Regions from separate parts of the Caballeronia sp. SBC1 genome, predicted to be linked through region 1. Evidence: predicted binding sites of a transcription regulator. Region 1 holds the regulator's gene; each other region holds the start of a gene.

Region 1 (10,062 bases):
AGATCGCCACACGCCTGAACATCGAAATCATCCGTACGCTTGGCGCGGATCTCGTGCCGGTGATCGCGGGCCTCGCCCTGGATGCGGTTGAGCGAGCCACCATCGTCAGTGCTGCCGCCGAACAATACGGCGATTTTGGGCGCCGCCCGCTCGCCGGCGTGCTGTTCAATCACTGCGACGATCACGGTGCAAATGCGGCTCCGCATGGCGGACCGCTCGCCGACTGCAGTAGCGCCGATATCCCAGTGCTCGCGGCTATCCCCACCGCGCAGCATCTGTTTGCACCGCGAGTGGTCGATATCGTCGACAGTCTGGGGCTCTATGTACTGCGTCGCGGAGAAGGCGAAATGGCCCGGGTCGCCAACGTGCTCGTCGCAGCGCGCTCGCCGGAAAAGCTCCTCGCGCATCTGCGGCCGGGCACCCTGGTCGTCACGCCGTTCGACCGGGCCGACACGATCCTCGCAGTTGCCGTCGCAGCGCTGCGCGGCATGCCGCTTGCGGGGCTGCTGCTGACCTGCGGTGGTGCGTTACCCTGCGAACTGGCCGAGCTCTTCGAGTCCCGTCCGCTTGACCGGCTACCCGTTCTCGTCACGGACAACGACACATTCGCGACCGCCTCTCAACTCGCGAATCTGTCCCGGCACGTCAGTTCCGACGATGCGCAGCGCATGGAGCAAGTGATTGACTTCATCGCAGGGCAGATCCGCACTGCGCCGCTCGTGGCCCGCCTCGACGTGCCCGAGCGGCCGCTGATGTCGCCGGCCGTGTTCCGTCAGCGTCTTGTGGAGTCCGCTCGGGCCGCGAACCGCCGCATTGTCCTGCCCGAAGGCGATGAGCCGCGGACGATCCAGGCGGCGGCCGCTTGCGCCGCACGCGGCATTGCCCGCTGCGTGTTGCTCGGCGCGCCCGACGCCGTGCGCGCCGTCGCCGCGAGCCACGGCATCGATCTGCCCACGAGCGTCGAGATAGTGGACCCGGACGCCATCCGGGAAACCTACGTCGCGCCGATGGTCGAACTGCGCCGGGCAAAGGGCCTGAATGCACTCCAGGCGCGGCAGCAGCTCGAAGACCCCGTCGTGCTGGGCACAATGATGCTCGCCACAGGCGAAGTCGATGGCCTCGTTTCGGGAGCCGTCCACACGACGGCAAATACGGTGCGACCCGCGCTGCAACTGATCAAGACGACCCCTGGTGCCACGCTCGTCTCCAGCGTGTTCTTCATGCTGATGCCGGATCAGGTGCTGGTCTACGGCGACTGCGCGATCAACCCCGACCCGAGCGCCACCGAACTGGCTGAGATCGCCATCCAGTCCGCCGATAGCGCGCGTGCGCTCGGCCTCGATCCGCGCATCGCCATGATTTCGTACTCGACAGGCACCTCGGGCGCGGGTCGGGACGTGGAGAAGGTGACGGATGCAACCGCGCTCGTGCGCCGCCAGCGCCCCGATCTCGTGATTGACGGGCCGATCCAGTACGATGCAGCCTCCGTTGAAAGCGTTGCCAGGCAGAAGGCGCCTCATAGCCCGCTGGCCGGTCGCGCCAATGTCTTCGTGTTTCCAGACCTCAACACCGGCAACACCACTTACAAGGCTGTGCAGCGCTCCGCGAATGTGGTGTCGGTCGGCCCAATGCTGCAAGGACTGCGCAAGCCGGTCAACGATCTGTCGCGCGGCGCGCTCGTTGACGACATCATCTACACGATCGCACTGACTGCGATTCAGGCGGCGGCACATGACGAAGCGACCCTTCACGGAACCGAGGCCGTCGGCGGCACGCGCCAGGAATAGGGAACGGCCCGTGACTCCGTTTCAACGCTTACGGGGAGAACGTCGAGCGGGACACGGCGATGGCGACGTCTTCCGGCTCGAGGATGTCACCGCATTTGCGCTGACGGATTTCGCACACCGCATTGGCACACGGCCGTCGTTCCTTGCGCGCGAGATGACGCGCATGGCGCAGGCGAACTACCCTCCCGCGCCTCGCCCGGTCTCCGGCTCAAGCCGCCGTATTGACGAACATCCCGCTGGCGCTGGACGCGCCTTGCTGCTGAAGGTTGCTCGCAAGACTCTGCAGGAACGTCTGCAACTGGGTATTCGTGCTGCTCGACGATGAACCGGACGATGAGCCCAACGCCGACAGCAGATTCTGAAAATCCGATGTCAAACCACTGACGCTGCTCGAATCGGACGATGAACTGGTCGAGCTGGAGGTCGGCGTGGTGCTGCTTGAGCTCGAGGTCAACGAATCAGCCAGGTCGGAGATTTGAGACGCCAGATCACCACCACCACCTCCACCTCCGTGCCGATGATGCCCGTGATGATGAGCCGGCGCTGCGCTAGTGGGCGTGGTGGGAGCGGTTGTCGCGGCCGTGGTCGTCGCCGCGTTTGCGGTTGAAGCGGCACTGGTCGCGCTGGTTGCCGAGACAGCACTGGTGGCGGTGTCACTGTCGCTGGTGCTCGTCGATGCCGGGACCGCGCTTCCCTGCTGCCCAGCCGCCTGGAACAGCGAGCCGAGAAATTGCTGTAGAGCTGCGGCTACCGAGGTCGCCGCCGGCGCCGAAGCGCTGGAGGTTGAATCCGTCGCGGGTGTCGAGCTTGTGCTTGAGCTGGTTGAAGAGGTATCGCTCGATGACGTCAATCCAAGTTGGGACAACGCCGCGGCAATAGCCTGTGCCATCGGATTCGTGCCGCCGGTACTGCCCGTCGACGTGGCCGACGAAGAATCGCCGCTATTCTCGTTCTGTTGGTTTGCGCGCGTGCGGTTGACCGCCCACGGTTCGGCGCTAGCAGCCGATCCTGTCAGTGCTGAAATGGACATGCATTGCTCCGAGTGGTTAGCGTGAATTCTTGCTGAAGCGACCGATGAGTGTAGTAGCCGCTACCGTCGTTAACGGCCCTGTATTAGAGATCTTTTGAGAACTTGCTCGGGCGCTTATTACGCGATATTTCTGACACTTGGTAAGGCGTGGTGGCGTCGATCCAAGGCGTTGGCCGGGCTTGATTTGCGGACGTCGTTGCCACCAGTTTGTCCGATACTTCAGTCGCTAATCGCAGCTACGGTCTGCAGTATCGGACATCCTCCCGCGGTCAAAGGCGGCGCGGCGTTTCGCGTGCCATGGCGGTACAGAGGTGGAAAATTCGAACAGATCCCGCTGTAGTCCATGAGCAAAGTGGGACCGCTTCTAGCCCCCGCTCAACTCCGTCCCATACCCCCACCCGCGCTCCCTCAAATACCCCCGATACCCCACCGACAACCGATCACAAACCTGATGCAACTCAGCCTGCGGATCAAGCGGCAGCCGCTTCGGCCATTGCGATTCCACAATCGGCGTGTCCTGCATCAGTATCTGCATGTTGAAGTCATACAGCGCCTGATCCGAGTGCGCGGATTCATCCTTGAACACCGACACCATCCACGCCCGCGTCTCCGTTTCACTCACGGGCGACGCCACCAGCAGCAAATGCAACGCGCCTTCCCCGTGCTGCGCCACCTTCGACAAACTCGCCACCAACGGCCGTTTCACGCGATACACATATTCAATATCCACGCCTTCCTGTCCCGGCAACCCCGCGGGTTGCCAGAAGCGACACCGCCGCGTTTCAAGCCCGCCCTCCGTTTCAATCACTTCGTAATCCTGCACTTCTGCGTGCGATGTATCGCCGAGAATGCCGGTATGCACGAACGGAAAGTGCGCCATATCGAGGAAATTCTCGACCACGCGCGGCGCCGATGAACGCACCGTCTGCGCCGCAAGATTGACCCGGCGCGCACCGGGCGTGTCGTACTCCGGGAAGAAATCAAGCGGATGCGAAGGCTCGCCGAGACACGTCCAGACCACGCCGTATTTCTCTTTCACGCGATACGTCCGCGCGCAAGCGCGCTTCGCGGGGCGTAACGACGGATTGGCGGGAATGTGGATGCATTCGCCATCGACGTCATAGCGCCAGCCGTGATAAGGGCACGCAATCATGCCGCCCGTCACCGTGCCCAACGACAACTGCGCCCCGCGATGCGGACAGCGATCGCGCCAGACGTGCACATCGGTGGAGATATCGGGCGGCGCTGCCGGAACGTCATCCTCCGACGCGCTGCGCCAGACCACCAGCCATTCGCCCGCCACCAGAAACCCGCGCGACTGCCCGGCCGCCACATCGGCGCTATTACAGACCGGCAGCCATTCGCCGAGCAACGCGGTATCGGGCGCGGAGTGGGTGTCATCGGCGGCGTGCATGTCGCTAGGGGAAGAAGCAGATTCGAAGGGTTGCATCGGGCGTCGAAAAACCAGAGTAGTAGATAACGATTCAAGCACCGATTCGACTATCGGCCCAAACCACAATTCGAAAACAAGCCGCGCAAAAACGCAAACGCAAGCCGCCAAAACACCCTGGCGCGCTGCATGCGTGCTCTTCCGCTCGAAATCTATAGCAGCAAGTCAGCATTAATCCGCCAGAAATCTAGCGGAATCGTGCGATTTTCAGCCATTTTTCAACGACGCAGTACGATTGCGATTCTGCACTATGCAGTCACTGCAGAAAACGCGACATCAATCTGCACTTCGTGCATCGCCTTCGGGTTCCCTCAGGAGACTCAGAATGGGGCAGTCGAATGACCCCTTCCACCGGCAGCGTGGTTACGTGTGGTCGCCACATCTCGATCCGGAAAAAGAGCAGGCGACCCTCCGAGTCATACTGGGCGGCCTTGCGACGGTCGCGTACGCCGCGCTGGCGTGGTCGGCGCCAACGTCCGCCGCCATTGCCAGCTTCCATGCGCTCGCACTTTATCTGATCTATGGCGTGGCGACCCGGCTGATCGTCAGCAGAATGCAGCGGCAGTCGACTCTGCGCCTCGCATTCACAACGGTTGCCGATCAGGCTCTGCTCACCATCATTCTCGGCGCGGGTGGGGCGCTCACCTTGCCCATGCTATGGGCCGTCTTCCTCTTTCTGATCGGCGCGGGTGGGCGTTACGGCAAGCGTACGCTGGCGTTGTCGTGTGGAACGGCGCTGGCGGGAATCGTCGCGTTGTCCGTCTTGCAACCCTGGTGGATGATCAATCGGTCCGCCGCGCTCGGGATTGGCTTGAGTGTGCTCGGGGCATCAATATATCTCGCCGTGATGATCGGCCGGCTCGGCAGCGCGAACCGCGACCTTGCGCTCAAAGCCGGCACCGACCCGCTCACGGGATTGAGCAACCGCTACATGCTGGAACAGACTATCGGCCGGGCGGTGATGGCGATATCGACGGGACAGGAAGGCGCGACCGCGCTGCTGCTGATCGATCTCGACGGCTTCAAGGAAGTCAACGATACCTACGGCCACGAAGTCGGCGACATAGTGCTGCAAACTTTCGCGGCGCTGCTGGCAAGAAGAGTAAGAACCACCGACACGGTCGCGCGGCTCGGCGGGGACGAATTCGTCGTGCTGGCGCGGCACGTGACCGGCAACCACGCCGTGCAGACGGTGGCAAATGGCGTGCACTCGGTGCTGGCTGAAATGACGTCGGTGCAGGACCAGGCGGTGAATGTATCGGCGAGTATTGGTGCCTGCCTGATTTCGCCGGACCTGAGCCCCGGCTACAGGGATATTGCCGTGCTGATGCGCGCAGCCGATCGCGCGATGTATCGCGCCAAGGCGCTCGGCAGAGGCCAGACGGTGTTCGCCGAAAGCGCGGATTTCGAAACCTGATCGGCCCTGATCCACTTTCAGCAAACGGCCGTCAAGCCTCCACGCCCGACCACGCCTGTTCCCGCAACTTCGCCCGCAGCCGCGCGACGGCCTGGCTATGCAACTGGCATACACGTGATTCGCTGACTTCCATTACCGCGCCAATCTCGCGCAGATTCAGCCCCTTCTCGTAATACAGGCTCATCAGCAGCTTTTCGCGCTCAGGCAATTTATCAATGGCTTCAACCAGCGCCGAGCGCAAGCTGCCGTCGAGCAATGCGGAAAGCGGGTCGGCTTTATCGACGCAATAACGGTCGAGAAACGGCTCGTCATCCGAAGAACGGTCGAAGTCTTCGTAATAGATCAACTGGCTGCCATGCAGATCCTGCAGCATGGCCTGGTATTCAACGAGCGGCATGCTCAGATGCTCGGCCACTTCCTGTTCGCTCGCGGACCGGCCGAGATGCTGCTCGACCTTATGCACCGCGGATTCCACTTCGCGCGAGGTCTTGCGCATGCTGCGCGGCAGCCAGTCATTGGCGCGCAACTCGTCGAGCATCGCGCCGCGAATCCGCTGGCTGGCGTAGGTCTCGAACTGAGCGCCCTGATCTTCCTTATAGCGGCTGGCCGCATCCAGCAAGCCGATCATGCCGGCCTGAATCAGGTCGTCCAGATCGACGCTGGCCGGCATTTTTGCCACGAGCTGCAGTCCGAGCCGGCGCACCAGCGGTGCGTAGCGGGTCAGGACCTCGTCCTGTGACAGTTTTCCTTGGGCGTTATACATCGCATTCACCTTGTTCCTTCTCTTGCGGCATCACACGGACGCGGAGCTGCTCATCGCAAGCTGCATCAATGGCGTTTCGGTGCGGCGTACCGCGCCGGAGTTGATCGAGCGCTCCATCCCATGCTGCGTTTCCGCTCGCAAGGTCTGCACGGGCCATTCAAACTGCGACGCTTGCGGCATCGGCCAGTACTGCAATTCAGCGGCAATCTGCCGATAATCCCGGGCAGCAGCCGTCCCCGGAAAAGCTTCCACTGCGCAACGCGACAGCTCGTGCGCCCGCGCCACGCGCGGATCTTCAGCCACGCAACCCGCCGGCATGAGCTGCACCGCGAGATAGCGGCTGGCGACCCCGGCGAGGTTATCGAAGGCGAGTTGTGCATCGGCGCCGTTCTTCACGTGATTCACAACCACCCGGAACCGCCCGATGGCATGCGCGTAATGCAGGCGCTTGATGCAGGCGTACGCCTCGGTGATCGCGGCCGGCGCAACGCGGGTCACAATCACGAAGTCGTGCGCTTGCACGGCCAGGTTTGACAGCGCACCGCTGCGATCGAGCTGGGTATCGATCAGGACGATATCGGCGGGTCCGTCGAGCAGCACCCGGCAATGCGCGGCGTCCTGGCTGATGCGTTCGTCGCGAGGCGCGGCAATCACAGAAAAGCCGAACGGCGTGCGTGTGACGGCGTCCTGCAAGAAACGCTTGCCGGACAGGACCGCGCCGAGTGCGGCGTTGTCTGGCACCTTCGCGAGCCGGCTCACCGACAGCGCGTTCTGGCGCTCGTCGATCACCAGCACATCCTTGCCTTGCGCGGCGAGGGCGGAGGCCAGATTGACGACCGTCGAGGTATTGCCGGTTCCGCCTAATCCGCCTGCCGGGGCGCCGCACACCGCCACGACCCGGGAGCCGTTGCGTGTCAGCAGACGGCGCAAGCCTTCAGCCTGATCGGACACGAACTTATCCAAAGTGCACCTCATGCAGTTCGGTGGAAGCGCGCGCTGAGAGCGCGGACAGGAGCGGCGGCACGTCGTCGTCTTGCGGCACGAACGGCGAGCCGTCGCGCGGAATGCAGAACGCGCTTTTAATCAGGAAGCGCTTGGTCGCGACGTACAGGTTTTCCGGCACCTTCTGACCCGTCGATACGTAGTGCACGGGCAGCTTGTAGCGGATCACGGTGTCGAGTACGCCACCCAGGTTCGTGGCTTCGTCGAGCTTGGTCAGGATGCAGCCCGCGAGTGGCGGCTGGTCCGGCGTGCTCTGGTAGGCCTGCACGACTTCGTTCAACGTATCGCCGTGGCTGGTTGCGTTCAGCAGCAGCAGGCGCTGCACCGGATGGCCGGCGCCGCACAACATGGCGATGTGATCGGCGACAGTACGGTCACGCTGGCTCATGCCGATCGTGTCGATCAGCACGATGTGCTTGTTGCGCAGTTCAGAGAGCGCGAGTTGCAGGTCGCCCGCGTCTTTCACCGCATGCACCGACACCCCGAGGATCTTGCCGAAAATACGCAGTTGTTCGTGTGCGCCGATCCGGTAGCTGTCGGTGGTAAGCAGCGCGACCTTGCTGGCGCCGAAGCGCATCACGCAGCGCGCGGCGAGCTTCGCGGTGGTGGTGGTCTTGCCCACGCCCGTCGGGCCCATCAGCGCGAAGACGCCGCCACGGTTCATCATCGATTCTTCGCTGTCCATGACGGGCAGGTTGTTTTCGAGCACTTGCTGAACCCATTGCATCGACGCTTCGGCTTGTTCGATCTCGGGCATGTTGTCGATCATCAAACGGACCAGCTGCGCGGAGAAACCGGCGGCGAACAGGCGCTTGGTCAGCGCGGCGTGATTCGGGCTGCGGCGTTGGCGATCGCCCCACAGCAAGCCGGCGAAGTGCTCTTCCATCATGCCGCGCATTGACGAAAGCTCATGCATGACGGTGTCGTTGACGACTTGTTCCATGCGTGTGCGGATGGCTTCGGTCACCGCGGCGGCCGCCGATGCCGGCAGGCCCGCGAATGCGCCTTCCTGCGTCGAACTGGCGGTTTGTGCCGCCGACGTGTGGGCTTGCGGCTGGGTTTGAGCGAGCATTTGCGCGGTTTTTTGTTCCGCGCGGCGAGCGGCGAGGTGGGCCGCTTCGCGTGTCCATCCGGGAGCTTGCGCGGATTCCTGCGGCGTGACCGTCACCGGACTGCCCAATCCCTTCGCGATGGCTGCCGATGCGCTCAGCGTGCGTTGCGGCGCACTTTCAGCGGCTGACTGCGCCACCCGGCGCGCATGCTCGATCAGCCAGGGATTCGATTCGGCCATCGTGCGCGATGGGTCATCCGGCAGCGCCGTGGGTTCCATGTCATCCAGCGGCTCGGGATTGGCGCCGAACACCGACGAAAAGACATCGCCGCTGGCGTACGGGTTCGAACCAGAATGCGCCTGTGGCTGCGAATTCGGCTGCGAATGAGCTTGCTGAAGTGACTGCGAATGTGACTGCGAATGTGACTGGCTTCCGGCCGACTCCCTCAGCTTCATTTCGCGGTGCTGAGCGGCGGCTTTCGGGGAGATCTTCGCGAGATCGCCGTCCGCAACTGCGACGATCTCGACGCTGCCGTCTTCGGTTATCCGGTTCGACAACACGACCGCATCGGGGCCCAGTGCCTCACGGACAAGCCGAAACGCTTCGCGACTCGTGGCACCGATAAATTTGCGGATGTTCATTTACCCCCCGATGAGCTCGCGCTCACGCTGATCTGTTGCGGTTGACCGGTTGCGCCACGTTTTGAGCGACGTACCGTTTTCCAGTGAATGAATTATTGCAAGGGTGGCTGGCGGGCCATCGGCTGATAAGAGCCGGGAAAGCGGGGTAATTCGGGAGATCGATGACGGAAGCGGCGCACGGGCTGCATCAGGGAAATGCGTGCTGGTTCAAACATCAGACGATTACATTGATGCTCTGCGGACACGACGGTGAATAGACTTCATGAATCGTTTCATTGCCCGGCGCGTTATTCCGTCGCAGGGTTGCGGTGATTATTTCGCCCGGCGTTTTATTATTGCGAAACACAGTATCGAGTAATTCGTGACAGTTATTTTATTAAGTTTTAGAAACGACTTTAATCAAGTTTGAAAATCAATGAACAATGGTCAAGTCAATGAAATTTCTATCGTCCGTCAAGGCGAACCTACCTATAATAAATCGCAGGACAATTCAGATAATTTGCAATAGCAGAGCAAGCATTTCAGGGCCTGACATTAATCAAGGAATATCAAAATGCCTCAAAAACTATTTCGCGCACAACCATTCCCGCTCTCGTTCGATTCACAAACAACTGCATTGGCCATGATCGACATGCAGCGTGATTTTGTTGAACCGGGAGGCTTTGGCGAAGCATTGGGAAATGACGTCTCCCTGGTGCGCAGCGCGATTGTCCCGTGCGGGAAAGTCCTGAAGGCGGCCCGTGATTCGAAGCTGCTGGTCATCCATACGCGTGAAGGCCACCGCGCCGACCTGGCCGATTGCCCGCCTGCGAAACTGACGCGCGGCGGTAAGACATTCATTGGCACCGACGGCCCCATGGGCCGCATCCTGGTCCGCGGCGAGGCAGGGCACGACATCATTCCGGAGCTGTATCCGGCGC
Region 2 (10,062 bases), on a different replicon from region 1:
TCAATGTGGCGCTCGCAAGTATCGGACGCGATCTGCACGCGAGCGTGGCGGGCTTGCAGTGGACAGTCGACGCCTACGCGCTCGCCTTTGCCGCGCTGATGCTCTCGGCGGGCGTGCTCGGCGACCGCTTCGGTGCACGGCGCTTGTTCGTTGCGGGCCTGATGCTGTTCGGGGTGGCTTCCGCCGCTTGCGGCTTTGCAATGGACGCGACCCAACTGGTCGCTGCACGCGCATTGCAGGGCATAGGAGCGGCCGCGATGCTGCCCAACTCCCTCGTGCTGCTCAACCAGGCTTGCGGTCACGACGACGGGCTGCGGGCGCGTGCCGTGGGCTTATGGACGGCGGCGGGCGCGGTGTCGATTGCGGCAGGGCCGATCGTGGGCGGCCTGCTGATCGCCGCATTCGGGTGGCGCAGCATTTTCTGGGTCAACGTGCCGTTATGCGTAGCGGGGATTGTGGCGACCTACGTCTGGATCGCCGATAAAAAGCCGGAGCAACAAGCGCGCGGTATCGACTTGCCCGGCCAAGTGCTCGCGACCGTTGCGCTGATCGCCTTCGTCGGCGCGGTGATCGAGCTCCGGCCGTTGGGCCTGACGCACCCGCTGGTGATCGGCGCAATTGCGGTGGCGCTTCTCGCGGCCGTGGCGCTGGTGCTGGTCGAGCGGCGCGCGTCAGCGCCCATGCTGCCGCCTGCGCTGTTTCGGAACCGCACGTTCGCTTCGGCCACGGTGTTCGGCATCTGCGTGAACCTCACGTATTACGGCATGGTGTTCGTGCTCAGCCTGTACTTGCAGCGCGTGCTTGGCCATACGCCTTTGGAAGCCGGACTCGCGTTCCTGCCGCTCACCGGGGGGTTCCTGTTGTCGAATCTTGCCAGTGGCGTAGTCGTCGCGCGCTTCGGCTCGCGCTTGCCGATGATCATTGGCGCATTGATCGATGCAGCAGGTTTTGCCGCGCTTCTTTTCGTCAATGCGTCTACGCCCGTGGCTGTATTGCTGCTGCCCTTCTTGCTGATTCCGACGGGCATGGGACTCGCTGTCCCCGCAATGACAACCGCCGTATTAGGCACGGTTACACCGGACCGCGCAGGCACGGCGTCGGCGGTGCTGAATACCGCGCGGCAAGCGGCCGGCGCGATAGGCGTCGCCGCATTTGGTGCGCTGGCGAGTCACTCGGCCATGGCGGAAAGCGCACAGATCGTGATAGGCGTAAAGGCGTCGGCGGGGGTATCGGTGGCTTTGCTGTTATTCGCCGCGATCCTCGCGTGGCGGGCGGTGGAAAGCAAGCGCGCAAAGGACGATCAAGCGCCAGGAATGGCATCGATTAAATGCGGCGCGGGGAACCGCCACTGAGCATGATGCACGTGGGTTAAGCGCTAAGAGCGCGCGCCGGGTACGTTCATTGCGTCCGGTTTCACACATGCACTTCTCGTGCAACGCGCGGTCCGCAGACCGCTAATGAGGAACTGGACATGTCCACGCCGCCGCCGGACCCAACCTACTTGCCGATCGAACCCGACCCCGACGAACTGCTCGACCCCGATGCGCCGCCGCCCCCGGACGATCCCGACTCACCCGATGGCCCGGATTCCGCAACGCCCCTGGTGCCTGCAGATCCGAACAACGGTGAACCGCGTCTTTGATTTCGCAGCTGCAAATCAGCAGATCAGTAAAAAAATGCCCGCCTGCGTTCGCAGGCGGGCATTTTGATCGATGCGGGTCGAATTAAAGAGTCGTTGTCAGGATTTCGCCCGATGCGAGCGCCCGTTCAATCAGCCCTTCCTGCTGAGCCTTGCGCACGGCTTCGGCGACAAACGTCTCCGGCGCTTCGACCTCGGCCTTGATCGCGCCGATAATCCCCGACGCCTCGACGATCACCAGCGACTTCGCCGAATCCGCCCGGCTGATGATGACGCGTTGCGGACTGCCGCCGTCTGCGATGCTTGCACAGAACTGCACCGGTTTGCCGTCGATGGTTTGCTCGAAAGTTTGAATCATCGCTAGGGTTCGCCTGTAGTGAATGGAGATCAGGCTAAGGCACGCATAAAACATTCCGCACCCTGTCCGTCCCGGTCATCTATTGAAGATCCAGCGCGACGCTGGTTCAAACAGGTTCAAATTTTGCAAGCCTTAACCGATTGCAACCGGCGACTGGAACCGGTGACTAGAACCGGTAAGTCACGCCCACCTGGACCACGGGATACCAACGGTACCGTTGCACGTGATCAGTAATATTTTGCTGCTCCTGATCGATATTCGCCTGCGTCGTCAACAGGCTATAGATGGCCGGCACCGAATAAGAAACCCGAGGACGGCCATACGCCACCCCGAGGTCGCACATGAAGCCAAATCCCTTCGACACCGGCTTGTGACCATAACCCACGCCAAGGTACGGCATCACGCTCGGCAGGCGCACAGTGGCGGACGGCGCGGCACCAATGGCCGGCACATAGTCATTGCCGATCTTGTAATTACCGTCGGCATTGGGCACTGCGTGCGCCGTCAGTTCATCGTCATTGAACAGCGCACCGCCTGTCACGCGAAAGCCACTGCTGGAAAAAGGGAACAGGTCAAGGTAAAGCCCCCCTTGCTTCAGGCTGAGGTGGCCATCGTAGTTGTTGCCGCTGACGTTGAATGAATGCGAGAGGCCAAAGCCCTCCACTTCCGCATGCACACCCGACCACGAGTTCAAGGAATACGCCGCGCCTACACCAGCGCCCAGCGTGCCGCCCTGTACATAAACTTCCTGCGCGTGAGCTATGCCCGTTGCCAGCGTTGCGATCGCTGCGGCGGTTGCCGCCCTCAAGACATTGTTCACTGCACCCTCTCCGTAATGTGCCGGGCTCTTTCCCGTGGCGAGACTTTACGGTTTCAGCAATTGATTCAATGAAGCAAACAGTGACTGTTTTCGAGTCCAATTCGACTGTCTGTAAAAGTGACCGGGACGATGAGCTAACGTCATAGACCATTCCTTCCGACGCCTTCAATCATCTGATGGTTCGTCAGCAGGGGTGGTTTGAACGCTCGAAAAACAGACCCCCGAATTGGATGTTTTTCACATCGCTGTTCAATGAATGAGATCGCTTCGACTGCCGCAATAATCGCCTCCGTGATCCGGTCCGAATGACCTGATCGAGCATCGTGGGCAGAGATTCAGACCGCGCCGCCCCGAGACACCGTGCAGACGCATGGCATGCAATTGAATTGGAGCAGGCATGTTTTCGTATCATCAGATGAATGGCTTAACCAGCGCAGTGAGCATCATCGCGGCATCCGTTCTGTTGAGCGCTTGCGGGGGAGGTGGGGGTGGTTCGGACGCACCGGCATCGAACGTGATCAAGTTGTCGTCCGCCATTCAGAGCTCGCAGGTCGCCGACTACGCGGGGGCGTTCGGCATGTTGGCCGGCCCCGGCGTGGCTGCCATCTATACGTCCATCGTGACGTCGTTGGTTCATGATGCGAGTTCAGGCGCGGCATTGTCGAGCACATCATGCAGCGCGGGCGGATCGGTCAACGTAGTCACGCAGAATGCGGGCGCCGCGGGTTTGCAGGCCGGTGAAAACGCCATGCTTACGTTCAGCCAGTGCACGGGCGAAATCCAGGCGCCGACCGTTGCAGACAATGCGCAAGTCAACGGCGCGGTGAGCGTGCAGATCCAGACAGCGGCGGGTCCTGTCGGCAGCGCAACGCAAAACTGGTCGTACACCGCCATTGAAACGGCCAGCAATCTCACACTCGTATCGGGCAATGGAACCAACACGCTCAATGGCACGGTGACGTACACGCAAAGCTATGACGCGAGCAGCGGAGTCACCACCACAACCGCTACCGCGCCGAGCGTCACGGTGGGACGCACGCAGACCACGTCGACGAGCAGCGTGAGCGGCGCCATCACCATTACCTCGCTGGCGTTCTCGCGCATTCACGGCGCAGACCCTGTCACGGATACGCTGGCCACCAGCGCGGCAGTCAGCGTTAACGTGAGCGGCGCGGTCATCGCGTTCAACGTGGCAACGCCTACGCCAGTGCTCATAGCACAGGGGACCTTGCAGGCTGGCCTTGTGCAAATTTCCGATGCCGACACTGTTGAGACCCTTGCACCGCTCAACTCATCGACAATCAACATCACCGTGGCGACGGGCGGCAACACAGCCACGTATACGGAAAGCCTCGCCAGCTTCACATCGATCGCGGGCGGCTAATGATGGCGCACGATGACCGCACTTTGAGTGTGCGGACCTTGCCAGAGAAGCGCTCGCAGCATCGATACACATCGATCAACATCGGTTGAAAAGTAAGTTTTGCCGTGCTACGCCAACCTAAAGATAAAAGATACCTCCGCCCTACCCTAAATCTACTGGTCTGCTTGCCGTTAAGGTCTATGACAGCTTCATTCAAATGAAGCACAAGAAAATCAAGCGGAGAGAGCATGTTTGTTGTTATTGGCTGGGTCGTGGTCATCGGGTCGGTGATCGGCAGTTTCCTGGGCGTAGGCGGCCATCTGGCCGCGCTATTCCAGCCCTTCGAGTTGTTGTGCATCTTCGGCGCGGCAATGGGTGCGTTCGTCGTATCGAATCCCGTTACGACGCTCAAGAAGACCATCAAGGTCATTCCCAGCGCGTTCAAGACAGGAGGCTACTCGAAGGAAAAGTACGTGCAGCTCATCGCGCTGCTGTATGAGCTGCTTCAGAAGGCGCGCAAGGAAGGCATGATGGCGCTCGAGGTCGACGTGGAAGCGCCGCAAAACAGCGTGACCTTCAAGAAGTACGAACACGTGCTGAACGATCACCATCTGCTGGAATTCATTGTCGATTACCTGCGCATGATGTCGAGCGGCAACATCAACGCGCTCGAGATGCAGGACCTGATGGACGAAGAACTCGAGACGCATCATGCGGAAACATCACTGGCAGCCGGCGCAATCCAGAAGATGGCCGACGGCCTGCCCGCGTTCGGCATTGTCGCGGCTGTGATGGGTGTCGTGCATACCATGGGCTCGGTTGGAGCCGCGCCCGCGATACTCGGCGAAATGATCGCTGGCGCACTGGTCGGCACGTTTCTCGGCATCCTGCTCTCGTATGGTTTCTTCGGGCCGCTGGCCGATCTGCTGGCTGCAAAAGGACAGGCCGAAGCCAAGCCGTTCCAGTGCGTGAAGTCCGTGCTGCTCGCGTCGATGAACGGCTATGCACCGGCGATTGCTGTCGAGTTCGGGCGCAAGGTGTTGTTCACGGCCGATCGTCCGACCTTCAAGGAACTCGACGACGCCGTCCGCGCCACCAAGCAACCGAAATCGGCATGACGAGCCTGTCTCGCCCGGCGCGCATCACGCAGATCACGCAGATCACCAAGAGGTTCGCTCATGGCTGACATCCCCTCCCGCGAGCCCATGCAGTCGGTGCTGGCGCCGACCGTTGTAGTGCGACGCAAGAAAAAGGCCGGGCACGCTGGCCATCACGGCGGCGCATGGAAGATCGCGTACGCGGATTTCGTCACGGCCATGATGGCGTTCTTCCTGCTCATGTGGCTGCTCGGCTCGACCTCGAAGTACGACAAGCAAGGTATTGAAGACTATTTCAACACGCCGCTGTCGGCGGTCTTCGGCGGCAAGGACGGCAGCGGCGCCGCACGCACGAGCGTGATCGAAGGCGGCGGACGCGATCTCTCCAGTTCGCGTCCAGGGGAGGACACCAAGAGCCAGTCCCAGCCGTTGCCGAAAACGACCGAACGCGCAGCCGCGTCCGCGGCTGCGGCTGCCGCAGCCAAGGACGACGCGCAGCGCTTGAAGCAACTCAAGCAGAAGCTCAGTGCGTTGATTGAACGCACGCCGGCCCTGGCCGCATACAAGGATCAGATTCGTATTGACATCACAAGCGAAGGATTGCGTATCGAGATTGTCGATTCACTCAAGCGGCCGATGTTCCCCTCCGGCAGCGCGAAGCTGGAATCGTATGTGGTGACCATCCTCGCGCAGATCGGCGCCTCGCTCAACGACGTGGACAACCGCGTGTCGATCGCCGGACACACGGACGCCGTGCCGTACTCGGGCGGTGAGGCAGGTTATTCGAACTGGGAGTTGTCGAGCGAGCGGGCGAACGCCGCACGGCGCGCGTTAATTGCGGGCGGCATGAACGAAGGCAAGATCCTGCAAGTGCGCGGACTAGCCGATGTATTGCCGCTCAACAAAGCTGTCGCCGATGAACCTACTAACCGGCGCATCAGCATCCTGGTTTTGAACAAGGCCGCCGAACAAACCTTCTTTGCGGACGGCGGGCGCACCGCCGTGGATGAGTCGCAGCCGGCAAGCTCAATGATCCCAGACGCTGTCGGGCCCAAACCTGCAAGCGCTGTGATCGCGGCGGCCGTTGGGTCTCAGCCCGCAAGCGCCGTGACTGCGGCGACCTTCGGGTCCAAGTCCGCAAGCGCTGTGATTTCGGCGGCCGTGAAGGAGCAACCGGCCAAGCCGCGTGCTTCGTCGGCAGCTACTGGGCCAGCCTCAAAAAGCTAGCACGCTGCAGTGAGCGGCGGCGATCCGCCAGCCGCTCACTGTCTCCACCCACATGCGCGTGTAGCGGAGATTGGCCGAGAGCGGCACGCCGCCGAATTGGCCGCTAAGCGCCGCATGCGTGAGCGTCACCGCGCTCTTGTCGTACACGCGCACTGTCTGTTCCTTGATCTCCAGCCGCTCGATCCGCTGCATCCCATAGCGATGCGCGTTCAGGTCGTCGGCCTTGCTCCATACCTTGCCTGTTGCGTCGACGAACGTAAGGTCGTCGGCGAGCAGCGTATCAAGAACATCCACGTCCGATGCGAGCATGGCCGCTCGCAACCGCCCTTCCAGTTCCGCAATCACGCTCTCGGTCATCGCTTCGCTCCTGGCTTAAAGATCAGCCGCCAGCATAGCGCAGCGACTCCCGAAAACGCGCCTCGCACCGTCCCCGGATACCGGCCTAAGCCGCTCGACGCGCAGTTTTGCATGGGGTCGGTTCGTCAAAGAGGCTGTCGGCTGATTGCTCTCCCAAGAATTGCTCATAGGGTTTACCGGAAGTATTTTCTGTAGCCGTCGCTTAAAAACAACTGTCATATAGCTTACACACCTGTTCGTTAAAGTCCGCCCGTCGCGAGCTTACAGACCGTCAGAGTCCGGTGCCGCGCATCACTTGTTTGCATCAATTTTATTTGAATCACTTACTCACACCCACGCTTAGGGAGAACGTTTTGAACCGTAAAACACTGCTCGCCACTGCTGCAATGGCGGCGTTCGCCGCATCGGCTACTTCCGCTCAAGCTCAGAGCAGCGTCACGCTGTACGGCCTCGTTGACGCTGGTATCAGCTACGTGAACCACAGCGCAGTCGGCACGACCGGCAGTTCGAAGAACTTCAAATATGACGACGGCGTGGCACAAGGCAGCCGTTGGGGCCTGCGCGGCGCTGAAGACCTGGGTGGCGGCCTGAAGGCGATCTTCACGTTGGAGAGCGGCTTCAACAGCGGCAACGGCACGCTCGGCCAGGGCGGCGCGGAATTCGGCCGGCAAGCGTACGTGGGGATTTCGAAGTCGGATATCGGCTCGGTAACTCTCGGCCGGCAATACACGTTCTCGACCGATTATCTCGGCGGTTCGTATTCCATCGGCGGCCAGACGGTTGCAGGGAACTACGCGTACCACATCAACGACGTCGACCAGCTCACGTCGAGCCGTATCAACAACTCGATCAAGTTCAGCAGCGCCAACTTCCACGGCGTGACGTTTGGCGGCTTGTACGGCTTCTCGAACCAGGCTGGCGCATTTGCTGGAACGCCCACCACGACGACCGCTGGCGTCACGACGCAAGGTTCGTCGCGCGCTTACAGCTTCGGCGTGAACTACGCCGGCGGCCCGTTCGGCATTGGCGCGGCTTATACGGACATCCACTATCCGGGCTCGTCCACGCCGGCGTTCAGCACGAGCATTGCAAACGTTGCGACGGGCGGTTCGAAGGACCTGCGCACGTTCGGTATTGGCGCCAGCTACAAGGTTGCTGCTGCAACGGTGTTCGGCCTCTGGACCAACACGCGCTTTGAATCGATCACGGGCGCGACGTCGAAGTTCAACGCGTATGAAATCGGCGGCAAGTACGCGTTCACGCCGGCTCTTACCGGCGGCCTCGGCTACACGTACATGAAGCTCACCGATTCCGCGAAGGGTACGTGGAACCAGGTCGACGCAAGCGTGGACTATGCGCTGAGCAAGCGTACCGACGTCTACGTGCTGGGTATCTATCAACACGCGTCAGGTTCGAATTCAGGCGCCGATGTACAGGCGCAGATTGGTTCGAGCACGAGCTACTTCGGCACGTCGGGCAAAGGCACGAATGAGCAGATCGCTGCACGCGTGGGTATTCGCCACAAGTTCTAAAGCAGGCTTCAGGTGTTGAAACGGGCCGCTGGGGTTAGTTCATCCCCAGCGGCCCGTTTTTTATTCGACGCCTGAAGTACCCGGCGCCGCAGACGTATCAGAGCACCTTGTTTTTATCGAGCGAACTGCCTGTTGCGGCGTTATAGCGCTCGACATACTCCACCATCAGCTTGCGCATCGCGCGGCCGATCGCCTTGTAGTCGCTCTCGTTGAGGTTGGCTAGCGACACGCGCCCGGACGGGTGTTGCGTGCCGAAGCCGCGTCCCGGCAAAAGGACGACGCGCGCTTCCTTCGCTAGCCGGAACAGCAGCTCGGAGGGCTCGGTGTTCGCGAAGAGCCATGCAACGAAATCCGGCCCATACGCACGATTGCCAAGGAACTCAAGGTCGATGATGGTGTAGTAATCGACCTGGTTCACGTCGCTGTCGTCAAACGATATCCCTATCTCCCTGTACAACGCCTCTTTGCGGCCGCGAATCAGGCGCTTGAGCGCGTTCTTGTACGAGTCAGGGGTATCCATCAGCGCGAAGAGCGAGAACAGCACCATCTGCACTTGTTGCGGAGTGGAGAGTCCCGCAGTGTGGTTCAGCGCGACAGTACGGCTGTCGGCTACCAGGCGGTCGATGAACTTCAGGTTCTCCGGCTCGGTGGTGATCGATTCATAACGCTCGTGCAATTCCTTGCGCTGTTCCTTGGGCAGCTTGCGGATCAGTTCGTCGATCACGTTCTCGCGGTGCATGGCGATCGTGCCAAGCCGCCAGCCAGTCGCACCAAAGTACTTCGAATACGAATACACGAGGATGGTGTTCTTCGGACACAGCGCGAACAGCGAGACGAAGTCGTCGGCGAAGGTGCCGTATACATCGTCGGTCAGGAGAATCAGGTCCGGCCGCTCCTTCACGATTTCCGCGATGTACTCCAGGCTTTCGGTATTCATCTTGACGGAAGGCGGGTTACTCGGATTAACGAGGAAAAACGCCTTCACCTTCGGGTCGCGCAGCTTGTCGAGCTCCTTCTTCGAATATTGCCAGCCGAGTTCCACATCGGCGTCCAGATTGACCACGTTCAACTGATAGTCGTTAAGCGTCGGGATCTCTATATACGGCGTGAAGATGGGCGAGCCCAGCGCAATGGTGTCGCCTGGTTTGATCAGGTGATTCTCGCGCATCGTGTTGAAGATGTAGGTCATGGCGGCAGTGCCGCCTTCAGTCGCGAAAATATCGAAATCGCCAACGAACGGGTGTTTGCCGACCATTTCCTTCTTCAGGTACTGCGCAACAATGACCTCGGACAACTTCAGCATCCGGTCCGGCACCGGATAGTTTGACGCAAGAATCCCCTCGCACATTTCGTAGAGGAATTCGCTGCCATTAAGGCCGAGCTGGTCGCGCACATACGACAGCACGCCGCGCAGGAAGTCGATGCCGGGAACGCCCTTGTTGTCGCGTGCAAAAATTTCAAAGCGCTCTTCCAGCCCCTCACGCTTCGGAAAGCCGCCCAGCCCTTCGGGCATGTGGGCGAACGAGCGCTCCGACTCGCGCATGGCGAAAAGGCCGAGTTGCCAGAAGCCGTGGCGGGGAATGGTGGCAAGGAAATTCGGATTTCCCCGGCCCGCGTTGAGCATGGCCGCGTTGGCGGGACGCTCGACCGCGCCGCCGCCGGCGGCCTT
Region 3 (10,062 bases), 340 kb from region 1:
ACTCGCGGAGTTCCGCAAAACCCTGCCCAATTCCCCGCTCAGGCTGCCGACTTAAGTCGATCCGCCGACAAGTTGAACTGCCGGGCTATGGACGCAAAGCGTTCACGCCATTCCCACTTGCCAAACACGTCGTGCACGTTTTGCAGGCAACTGAGCAGCTCGACGGTCGTCGGATCGTAGACGTTGATGTTCGAGCGCAAGAGCGCGCGCTTCAGCGCAGCCACACCGACGTCCATGTAAGCCGGCACGGTTTCCGGCCCTTTGCCGACGTAGCGAATGGGCACGCCTTCCATGGCGGTCATGTAGTCGCGCGCTTTGATGAAGCTGCCGACGGGGCAGCCGCCGCAATAACCGCGATATGCACCGCCACCGTGGGGTAACAACGCTGCACGGCCTTGGCCAAACAGATGAAGCACGGCACGGTCGAAGATTTCCTGGTGCGTTAAGAAATTGAGGTTTTTCATTCTGGTTCTCCCCTGCGCCGACAACTGCGGTGCTTCGTGGGTGTTCATCAACAGCGTTATCAGTATCGGACGCGGACACGGTCGCTATAGCGCGGTTAACCACATAAAACCGCGTCATTTCACCGGTCTGCCTACTTTGCCGCGACCGTTGGGACCGTCTGAATACGCTTGGTAAGGGGTAGGGAGCGACAGCCGTTTCAGAGCCAGCCGGCTCCCCGAAAAAAGCCACTTACAACGTATTTATAGCGGTTATTTCCGGTAAAAAAGTGGCGCTATGTACGGTTGGCCGCAATTTTGACATGACGTCTGACTTCTTGCACAGAGGCAGAACCCTCGTACAGGCTTTGTAGTAAGGGCTTCAGAGCGTGATTCACCACGCGAATAGGGCTATCGTCAGGATTTTCCCTGACGAGGGCATAAACCGCGAAAGATGTTGCGAAAACGCAATGTGCGTATCGGAAATCGATGGAGCAAATTGCCTAATTTGTTCTGCGCTTAGCCGACTCCCGCTTGGGAACGGCTTCGCTTTTGCGGAACCGGCAGAAACAGGCGGCCTCGTGGTCGTTGACCATGCCTGTTGCCTGCATGAACGCGTAACAGATGGTCGTTCCGACGAACTTGCAGCCGTATTTCTTGAGAGCGCGGCTCATTGCGTCGGAGACTTCGTTGGAGGCGGGCGCCTGTGCATAGGTTGCGCGCGGAGTGTCGATGGGCGTATTGCCTACGAACGACCACACGAAATTCGCGAGCGAGCCGTGTTCCGCCTGGATGCGCTGCACCGCGCGAGCGTTAGCGACGGCCGCCGAGATCTTCGCGCGATTGCGGATGATGCGGGCGTCGAGCATCAACCGGGCTGCGTCGTCTTCGCTGAAGGCGGCTACCCGATCGATGTCGAAGTTGTGGAACAAATCCCGGTAACCCTCGCGCTTGTTCAAGATCGTCAACCATGACAGTCCAGCCTGCGCGCCTTCGAGTACGAGCATTTCGAACAGATGGCGATCGTCATGGGACGCAACGCCCCATTCCTCGTCGTGATAGCGGGCGAGTGATTCGGTTGTTACCCAGCCGCAGCGGTGCGGCTCGGTGTTGTCGTCTGGGCGGCTTTTCTTCGCGTTTGTCATGTTGGATTCGGGGAGTGCGGGGTTGGCGTTAGATCAGCATAGGCGGAAGGACAGGGGGAGAACAGTCGGCCGATTGGCCTGGTTCCCGGGTGACTCGGCGCGCATGCACGCTTGCAGCGCCGCGAGACCGGTGTGCAGAAATGCAGAAGGCTCCCCGGACGAGTAGGTATAACGAACAGGCGTCAGGTCCGATCCCCCATGGCAGAAGATTGTCCAACGGTTACCGGATGCGCTGGTTGTCCTGCGGCGTTTCGGGCCGCATAGCCCGTTCGGCTGAGTGGCGGCTTGCCGGTCGTGCCGTTAAGCTTGCGGACATGACTACTTCAACTTACACACACAGGTATCTGATCGGCGTTGACGGCGGCGGCAGCGGTACGCGCGTCGTCCTGGCTGACACGGAAGGCATCGAACTGGCACGTGCGACGGGCGGCCCGTCAGGCCTGGCGCTTGGCGTCGAGCACGCGTGGGACGCTATCGAAGTGGCGTGTTCGCGTGCGTTTGAAACAGCCGGCCTGCCGTTCGAGTGGAGCGCATGTGCGCTTGGTTGTGGCCTCGCTGGCGTGAATCACGCGGGTTGGCTGGCGCAGTTCCATGCAATCGCGCCGGATGGGTGTGCGCTTGCCGTCGAAAGCGACGCCTTCACCACGTTGCTCGGCGCGCACGGAGGCGAGCCGGGCGTGATCGTGGCGCTGGGAACGGGCAGTATCGCCGCGTCGCTGGATGCAGGCGGTCAGTTCTCGATCGCGGGCGGTTATGGTTTTCCGAGCGGCGACGAGGCGAGCGGAGCCTGGTTGGGCTTGCGGGCGGTCGTGCATCTGCAGCACGTGCTGGACGGCCGGGCACCCGCCGACGACTGGTCCGCGGCGTTGCTCGCGTGTACGGACGCGACTGACCGAGACAGCCTCGTCGTATGGCTGTGCGCGGCGAATCAAACGGGTTATGCAACGCTGGCGCCCACGGTTTTCGAACACAGGAAACATCCGTTCGCGGCTCGCCTCCTTGAGGAAGCGGGGCGTGAGATCGCCAAAATGGTGTCGGCGCTGGACCCGAATCAGTCGCTGCCGGTCGCGCTGTGTGGCGGGTTGGCCGTACCACTAGCTCCGTTCGTTCCGGACGAACTGCGTAGCCGCTTGCGATTGCCACTCGCGGACTCTGCTGCAGGCGCTCTGCAACTGGCCCGCCACGCCGCGAGCCGAAAATCGCCCCATGAGGGCTAAAATGCAAGGTTCCTAACGGCTTAAAGGAAAGCGCTTCCCATGTATTCCATCATTGCTACCGATCTCGACGGCACCTTGCTCAACAACGACCATCAGGTCGATCCGTTCACCGTCGAAACGGTCCGCAAACTGGAATCGCGCGGTGTGCGTTTCATCATCGCGACGGGGCGGCATTATCGCGATGTGGTCGGGATTCGGAAAGTGCTCGGTATTGACGCTTATCTGATCACATCGAATGGCGCGCGCATTCACGCGCCGGACAACGAACGTATCTACGCTCGCGACATCGCTCCGGCGGCCGTGCGCCGTCTTGTCCAGCCTGATCTGGCTGGAAGCGAGCGCGTGATCGTGAATCTTTTCGCCGATAACGCCTGGTTGATCGACCGTCACGCGCCCGAATTGCTGGCGTTCCATCAGGATTCGGGCTTTGACTACGACGTGATGGACCTGCGTGAGCACGACGGCGAGAACATTGCGAAGGTGCTGTATATCGGCGAGCCGGAAGATCTCAAGCTGACTGCGGCGAATCTCGAACGTGAATTCGGTGATTCCATTTATGTCACTTATTCGATGCCTGATTGTCTCGAGGTGATGACGTCTGACGTCTCAAAGGGGCGCGCGTTGCAGTTCGTGCTGGACAGGCTTGATATTGACACAGCGCATTGTGTTGCTTTTGGCGACAACATGAACGACATCGATCTGCTCGAAACCGCAGGCCGGCCATTCATGATGAACAACGCAAATCCGGCGCTGATAAAACGCCTCCCGAATGTCCCGCGGACCGGCAACAACTTCGAGGCTGGCGTTGCGCATCAATTGCGTGCGTTGTTCGGCATGACGGATGAACTCGCCGCGCCGGTTCGCGCTGACGAGTAATGCGGCGAAGGCTACAAGCGGGGGTGCAACTGGAGCGGAAACTAAATGCAGCGTTGGCCAGCATCGGAGCTGTAGTCCAAGCCGTAACAAAAAAGGGAGCGTCTCGACTAGACGCTCCCTTCGCTTGAACAGCCCTTGGCTAGCCGCTACAAGCCGCTACAGCCCGCGCTGCTTAGCCGCGACGATTCCAGCCGTCATGACCGTAACCACCGTTATCCCAGCCGGTGCGGTTCCAACGTCCTCGGTCCGGTGCGCCCCAACGACCGTCGCGATGTCCCCAGGCGGGTGGCGGAGCGCGATAGAACGGCGCGGGCTGGACATAAACCGGTGCAGGTTGCGCATAAACCGGCACGCCTAGCGACAGCCCAATAGAGAGATCAGTATGAGCCTGCGCGGCGCCGACGGCACCCATCGCAAGACCGGCGGCAACGAGCAAATGAGTGACGATGCGTTTCATGGCGTTCTCCTTTTGGGGCGACGTGTGTCGCATGACTCAAATCTACGCAATGCCTGTTTTACGAGTATCGACGAGTTGTTAGCAAATGAAAGTATCGTGAAAGTTAAAACCACGATTGGTCTGCGGGGTAAATGCCCCCAAAGCCCTGCCAGCTATCGCTTGTTGGACAATTCCCCGTCTCGCGTATGTAAATTGACGTTTAAAACGCTCGCAGGCCGTAAGCCGCCATTACATTTGTCGCGGATTATTCATATTGATCTGCCATGCCGACGCGATAGAAACGAATTGCACAATAAAAAACGGGCGCTGAGCGCCCGTTTTTTATTGGCTTTCACCGTTTTTTAATTCACGCCGAAGCAAGCGCCCGGTTCTTCGCACCGGTCAGCAACGGATAAACCACGCCAGCGATGATGGCGCCAATGATCGGAGCCACCCAGAACAGCCACAGCTGTTCCATTGCTGCTCCGCCCACGAACAATGCCGGACCCGTGGAACGCGCCGGGTTCACCGACGTATTCGTAACCGGAATCGAGATCAGGTGGATCAGCGTCAGGCACAGGCCAATGGCGATTGGCGCAAACCCGGCAGGCGCACGGCTGTCGGTCGCACCCAGGATGACGAACAGGAAGAAGAACGTCATCACGACTTCACACACGAGCGCGGCAATCATTGTGTAATGACCGGGCGAGTGATCGCCGTAACCGTTGGTGGCAAAGCCGCTCGCGACCAGGTCAAAGCCCGGCGCGCCGCTGGCGATTACCGACAACACATATGCACCGATCACGCCACCCACAACTTGGGCCGCAATGTACGGAACCAGATCGCGAACCGGGAAGCGTCCTGCGACCGTCAAACCGACGCTCACCGCCGGGTTCAAGTGGCAACCTGAAATGTGGCCGATGGCGTAGGCCATGGTGAGCACGGTAAGGCCGAACGCGAGCGCTACGCCCGCAAAGCCAATACCAAGTTGAGGGTAACCCGCCGCTAGCACTGCGCTGCCGCAGCCGCCCAGCACGAGCCAGAACGTACCAAACATTTCTGCGCCGAGGCGCTGTCCTAATCGCATGATTCGAAGTCCTAAAAATATATAAAAAACTGAAACGATTCCGACGCTTGTGATCATAAGAATTTGTACCGACCACGGCGGCGGGTAAGCAGTGTAATCCGAGTCCGGGGACTAGTTGTCAACAATTGTTAAATCATCAGGAACTAAGGGAACTCTGATTAGGAATGCCCTATAGTTTCAAGACTCTTCTCATTCGCATTAGGACTTTTTGCAATTGCATGTTCAAACGTTGCATCTTTTAATCGATGCCGTTACGCTTCTCAATAATCGCGGGCTATCAGAAAGGATTTGGAAATGTCGCAATACACCGAGCTCAAGGCGCAGATCGCCAAGCTTCAGGAACAGGCGGAGGAGGCGCGCCGCGCAGAACTGGAAGCAGTACTGGTAGATATCAGGCGCAAGATTGTGGAATATGGACTCACAGCCCAGGATTTGGGGCTCTCGGTTGTCCGGCGAGGCCGGCCACCCAAGAAGGAGCCGCTGCCGCCGATCTATCAGGACCCCAAGTCGGGCAGCACCTGGAGCGGCCGCGGCAAGCCGCCGAAATGGATTGCGGGAAAGAATCGCGAGCGCTTCCTGATTAGTCAGGCGCATTCTTAAAAATGCCTGACGACTGCATCGAAAAGTGCAGACAAACATACATGCAAAATGTCAGCATGAATGACAACGAAAACGCCAATGAAAAAATCCGCCCGAAAGGGCGGATTTTTTTGTGCTTCGCAATAAAACCTTGGATAACGACACGACCATCGTTTCCAATAGACTAGGCGCCGCGTTTTCAGAGCGGCGCCTAGTCACCAGACGACTGAATAAATTAGCTGATACTTAGCCAGTTCTCAGCCAGTTATTAGTCGGAACTTAGCCGATTGCCACCCGGCGCAATATCGGACGCTTGGCGGCTTGCAACAACGCGGTATAGCTTTCAACGTAATTCAGCGCCATGGTCTTTGCACTGAAGCGACGTTCGAACTGCGCGCGAATTTCGGTACGCGAGAGTTCGCCCAGGCGCTGGAGTGCGCCGACCGCGCCCTGCACGTCTTCGCAAATGAAGCCGGTCACGCCGTGGTCGATCACTTCCGGTACTGAACCTCGATTGAACGCGATCACCGGCGTACCGCACGCCATGGCCTCGATCATTACCAGACCGAACGGCTCTGACCAGTCAATCGGGAACAGCAACGCCTTCGCGCCAGACAGGAACTCCGGCTTTTGCTGCTCGTTGATCTCGCCGACAAATTCAACACTGGCTTTCGACTCAGCGAGCAGCGGCTCGATCACGGTCTTGAAGTATTCCTGGTCGACCTTGTCCACCTTGGCGGCAATTTTCAGCGGAAGACCGCTTTGAGCAGCGATCTTGATGGCGAGATCGGCGCGCTTCTCCGGACAGATACGACCCAAGAACGCCAGGTATTCCGGCTTCTTGTGCGTTTGCGGCGTCAACAACTTTTCCGGCAGTCCGTGATAGATCGTGTTGAGCCAGCCAGCCTGCGGAAGCGGCGCGCGCTGCGAATCCGAGATCGATATGACCGATGCATCAGGAAACGCGCTGAACACTGGCTGCAACTCGGGCAGATCCAGCCGGCCATGGAGCGTGGTCAGAAACGGCGTGTCCATTTGCGAGAACACCGAGAACGGCATGTAGTCGAGGTGGAAGTGCAGCACGTCGAATTCATGAGCCCGACGGCGTACGTTCTCAAGCAGCAGCGCGTGCGGCGCATTCCAGTCGCGGATGGACGGATCGAGACGCAACGCGCGCGGCCAGGCGGCTTCCAGCTTCGCCTTCGTCTGCGAGTCGCCGCTTGCGAACAGCGTCACGTCATGGCCGAGATCAACCAGTGCATCGGTCAGATACGAGACGACGCGCTCGGTGCCGCCGTAAAACTTCGGGGGGACTGCTTCGTGCAACGGTGCAATTTGTGCGATACGCATAACGTGACTCTCCTGTTCGTGAAGGCTTCGACGCACAGTTTCCGAAACGGAAACCGGTAAAGCCTTGGCAGACGGGCCAGCGTCAATGCTGCCGCCCCCTGAAAAAAATAGGACCCGGATGAATCGGGTTATCCCTTACGACCCATTATCGAGATGACTCGCCGCATCAACGAGTCATTTTTCAAACGCTTAACCTTGTTACAGGCCGAAACACCGGCCGTTACGCGGCTCGGCGGATTGCCGACCCCCTTATGCGGCAAGCGATTGCGCGTCCGTCATTAAATTGCGCGGTGCAGGATGCATTGCCCAGGACGGCATAGACAGCAAAGCGTGTGCCACGGCGCAGGCACGCTGGTCATGGCCTCGCCAGCGTTCGCCCTAGCCTTTGGCTGTGCAAATAAATGCCCGCCGCGTAAAGATTTACCCAGGTCCGCCGTTAGTCAGACGTTAGTCAGGCGGTGCGGCAGCCGGCGCGGAAAACGTTTCGTCCGATCTCAACCGGCTAGTGCCTGCTTACAACTTATTGCCGATCCGTAAGCTGAGAATCGGCATCTTTGCCCGGTTTTTTTGTGGCGCGAAGCTCGGCCGCCGGCTAGGTGACCGAATCAGCCTAGCCAGCTTACTGCCCAGCTCGCTGCGTAACAGGCTGGAATGCACCGCCACTCAAGACGGTGCCCGGTGCTCGACCTGTCGTTCCCCTCCGCGATTTCCCTTCAAAGTTTTCCAGCCACTTGCCGTAAACCACTTAACGGCGGTTTCGCCGATGCAACCATGAGGGCTCGATTGTGCTGATTTTCATCGGAACACTAGTGACGCTGTTGTCCGTTTTCGGCGGTTATGCGCTGGAAGGCGGTCACCTTGGCGCACTGGTCCAGCCCGTTGAAATCCTGATGATCGCGGGCGCCGGCCTGGGCGCATTCATCCTCGGCAACGGCATGAAGACGATCAAGTCCACGCTGCGCGTGATCCCGACGCTCTTCAAGGGCTCGAAGTACAACAAGGACGTGTACATGGAGCTGATGGCGCTGCTCTATGTGCTGCTCGCGAAAGCGCGCAAGGAAGGGACGCTGACCCTTGAGTCCGATATTGACGATCCGTCCAAAAGCCCGATCTTCGGCCAGTACCCGAAGATCCTGGCGGATCGGCATATCGTCGAATTCCTTACTGATTATTTGCGCCTGATGGTCGGCGGCAACATGAACGCGTTCGAGATCGAAAGCCTCATGGACGAGGAGATCGAGACGCATCACGCGGAAGGCGAAGGCCCGGCGCAGGCGCTGCACAAGGTAGGCGACGCGATGCCGGCATTCGGTATTGTCGCGGCCGTGATGGGCGTGGTTCACACCATGGCATCCGCCGATCAGCCGCCGGCGGTTCTTGGCGAGATGATCGCGCAGGCGCTGGTCGGGACGTTCCTCGGCATCTTGCTGTCCTATGGGCTGATCGGCCCGCTCGCGAGCGTCGCGGAACAGCGCGTGGCCGAGTCGACGAAAATGTTCCAGTGCATCAAGGTGACAATCCTGGCGAGCCTGAACGGCTACGCGCCGGCTATCGCGGTGGAATTCGGCCGCAAAGTGCTCTTCTCCACCGAGCGTCCGTCGTTCTCCGAACTGGAAGAACACGTACGCCGCGTGAAGGCGAAGTAACCGCCTTCAGCGACCGAGCGCACCGAGCCCGCCATGCCGACCAACAAAGATCGTCCGATTTTCATCAAGCGCGTCATATCGAACAAGAAGGCGCACCACGGCGGCGCCTGGAAGCTGGCTTACGCCGACTTCATGACGGCGATGATGGCCTTTTTCCTGTTGATGTGGCTGCTGAGCGCAGTGTCGCCGGTGCAGCGCCAGGGGATTGCCGAGTATTTCAACATGCCGCTCAAGAACGCAATTATGGGCGGGCAGAAGACCGGCATGGACTCCAGCATTATCGACGGCGGCGGGCGCGATATTTCGAGCCCCGAGCCGGGCACGACCCGCATGAGCGACGGCACGCGGCGCGTGGACCGGCTTGATGAGCAGACGCTGAGAGCCGCGCAGGGCGAACTCGAACGGCGTGATCAGGCCCGTCTGCACGAGCTGCAGGTCAAGCTGATGTCCGCGATTGAAGCGAACCCGGTGTTGCGCCAGTTCAGGCAGCAGATCCGGATTGATTCGACACAGCAGGGGCTGCGCATCGAGATCGTCGATACCCAGAAGCGTCCGATGTTCGCGCTCGCAAGCAACAACGTGGAGCCCTACATGCGCGACATCCTGCGCGAGATCGGCAAGGCGCTGAATGACGTGCCGAACCGGATCGTGGTGCAAGGACACACCGACGCCACGCAATACGCGGGCGGTGAAAAGGGTTACAGCAACTGGGAGTTGTCGGCGGACCGCGCGAATGCGTCGCGGCGCGAGCTGATCTCGGGCGGCATGGATGAATCGAAGGTCTTGCGCGTGCTTGGACTGGCATCGACGCAGAACCTGAACAAGCAGGATGCTTTCGATCCCGAGAACCGGCGCATCAGCATCCTGGTGTTGAACCACAGGTCGGAAGAGGCGATGACGCGCGAAGACCAGCCGGCGACCACGATTACAAGCAACGCGGGTGGCCCCGGCGGCCCGGGCGAGCTCCAGCCCAACTTCGGCTCGCTGGCGCCGGCATTGCCGGCCAAGCCGGCTGCACCATGACGGCGGCACCATGAAATTCGCTCACGAGAGCACGACAAGAACATCGGACAGAGGGCGGCACACATCATGATCAAGAACATTCTGGCTGTCGACGACTCGGCTGCCATGCGGCAAATCCTCTCGGCGACGTTTGTCGCGGCGGGGTATCGCGTGGTGATTGCCATGGATGGCGCACAAGCCTACGAAGAGGCGCTCGCCGAACAGTTCGATCTCGTGATCACCGACCAGAACATGCCGGCAATGAGCGGCCTGGAGCTGATCGG

The links. The regulator FliA, encoded in region 1, starts transcription of late flagellar genes. The targets are predictions, from matches to a motif close to CTAAAGTTTNNNNNNNNNNNGCCGNTA.
Region 2: a site for FliA is predicted at 4,348-4,374, ahead of motA (flagellar motor stator protein MotA). Genes of this name have one in related genera too.
Region 3: a site for FliA is predicted at 7,844-7,870, ahead of motA (flagellar motor stator protein MotA). Genes of this name have one in related genera too.

Annotation. Positions count from the first base shown of each region.
Region 1 covers NZ_CP049156.1:3,872,745-3,882,806, reverse strand. The annotation lists gene pta (phosphate acetyltransferase) at 1-1,787, shown strand, start outside; gene SBC1_RS39630 (hypothetical protein) at 1,798-2,112, shown strand; gene SBC1_RS17370 (hypothetical protein) at 2,339-2,842, shown strand; gene SBC1_RS17365 (aromatic ring-hydroxylating dioxygenase subunit alpha) at 3,182-4,267, opposite strand; gene SBC1_RS17360 (diguanylate cyclase) at 4,593-5,684, shown strand; gene SBC1_RS17355 (RNA polymerase sigma factor FliA) at 5,716-6,447, opposite strand; gene SBC1_RS17350 (MinD/ParA family protein) at 6,478-7,410, opposite strand; gene flhF (flagellar biosynthesis protein FlhF) at 7,403-9,142, opposite strand; gene SBC1_RS17340 (cysteine hydrolase family protein) at 9,696-10,062, shown strand, end outside.
Region 2 covers NZ_CP049158.1:483,007-493,068, reverse strand. The annotation lists gene SBC1_RS29155 (MFS transporter) at 1-1,352, shown strand, start outside; gene SBC1_RS29150 (hypothetical protein) at 1,472-1,642, shown strand; gene SBC1_RS29145 (hypothetical protein) at 1,725-1,997, opposite strand; gene SBC1_RS29140 (hypothetical protein) at 2,164-2,817, opposite strand; gene SBC1_RS29135 (hypothetical protein) at 3,215-4,201, shown strand; gene motA (flagellar motor stator protein MotA) at 4,429-5,298, shown strand; gene motB (flagellar motor protein MotB) at 5,359-6,504, shown strand; gene SBC1_RS29120 (nuclear transport factor 2 family protein) at 6,493-6,861, opposite strand; gene SBC1_RS29115 (porin) at 7,215-8,393, shown strand; gene SBC1_RS29110 (bifunctional aspartate transaminase/aspartate 4-decarboxylase) at 8,491-10,062, opposite strand, start outside.
Region 3 covers NZ_CP049156.1:201,810-211,871, forward strand. The annotation lists gene SBC1_RS00935 (hypothetical protein) at 39-464, opposite strand; gene SBC1_RS00940 (DNA-3-methyladenine glycosylase I) at 944-1,585, opposite strand; gene SBC1_RS00945 (BadF/BadG/BcrA/BcrD ATPase family protein) at 1,900-2,802, shown strand; gene SBC1_RS00950 (Cof-type HAD-IIB family hydrolase) at 2,842-3,678, shown strand; gene SBC1_RS00955 (PXPV repeat protein) at 3,851-4,135, opposite strand; gene aqpZ (aquaporin Z) at 4,482-5,201, opposite strand; gene SBC1_RS00965 (H-NS family nucleoid-associated regulatory protein) at 5,496-5,801, shown strand; gene SBC1_RS00970 (glycosyltransferase family 4 protein) at 6,060-7,130, opposite strand; gene motA (flagellar motor stator protein MotA) at 7,916-8,776, shown strand; gene motB (flagellar motor protein MotB) at 8,810-9,799, shown strand; gene SBC1_RS00985 (response regulator) at 9,866-10,062, shown strand, end outside.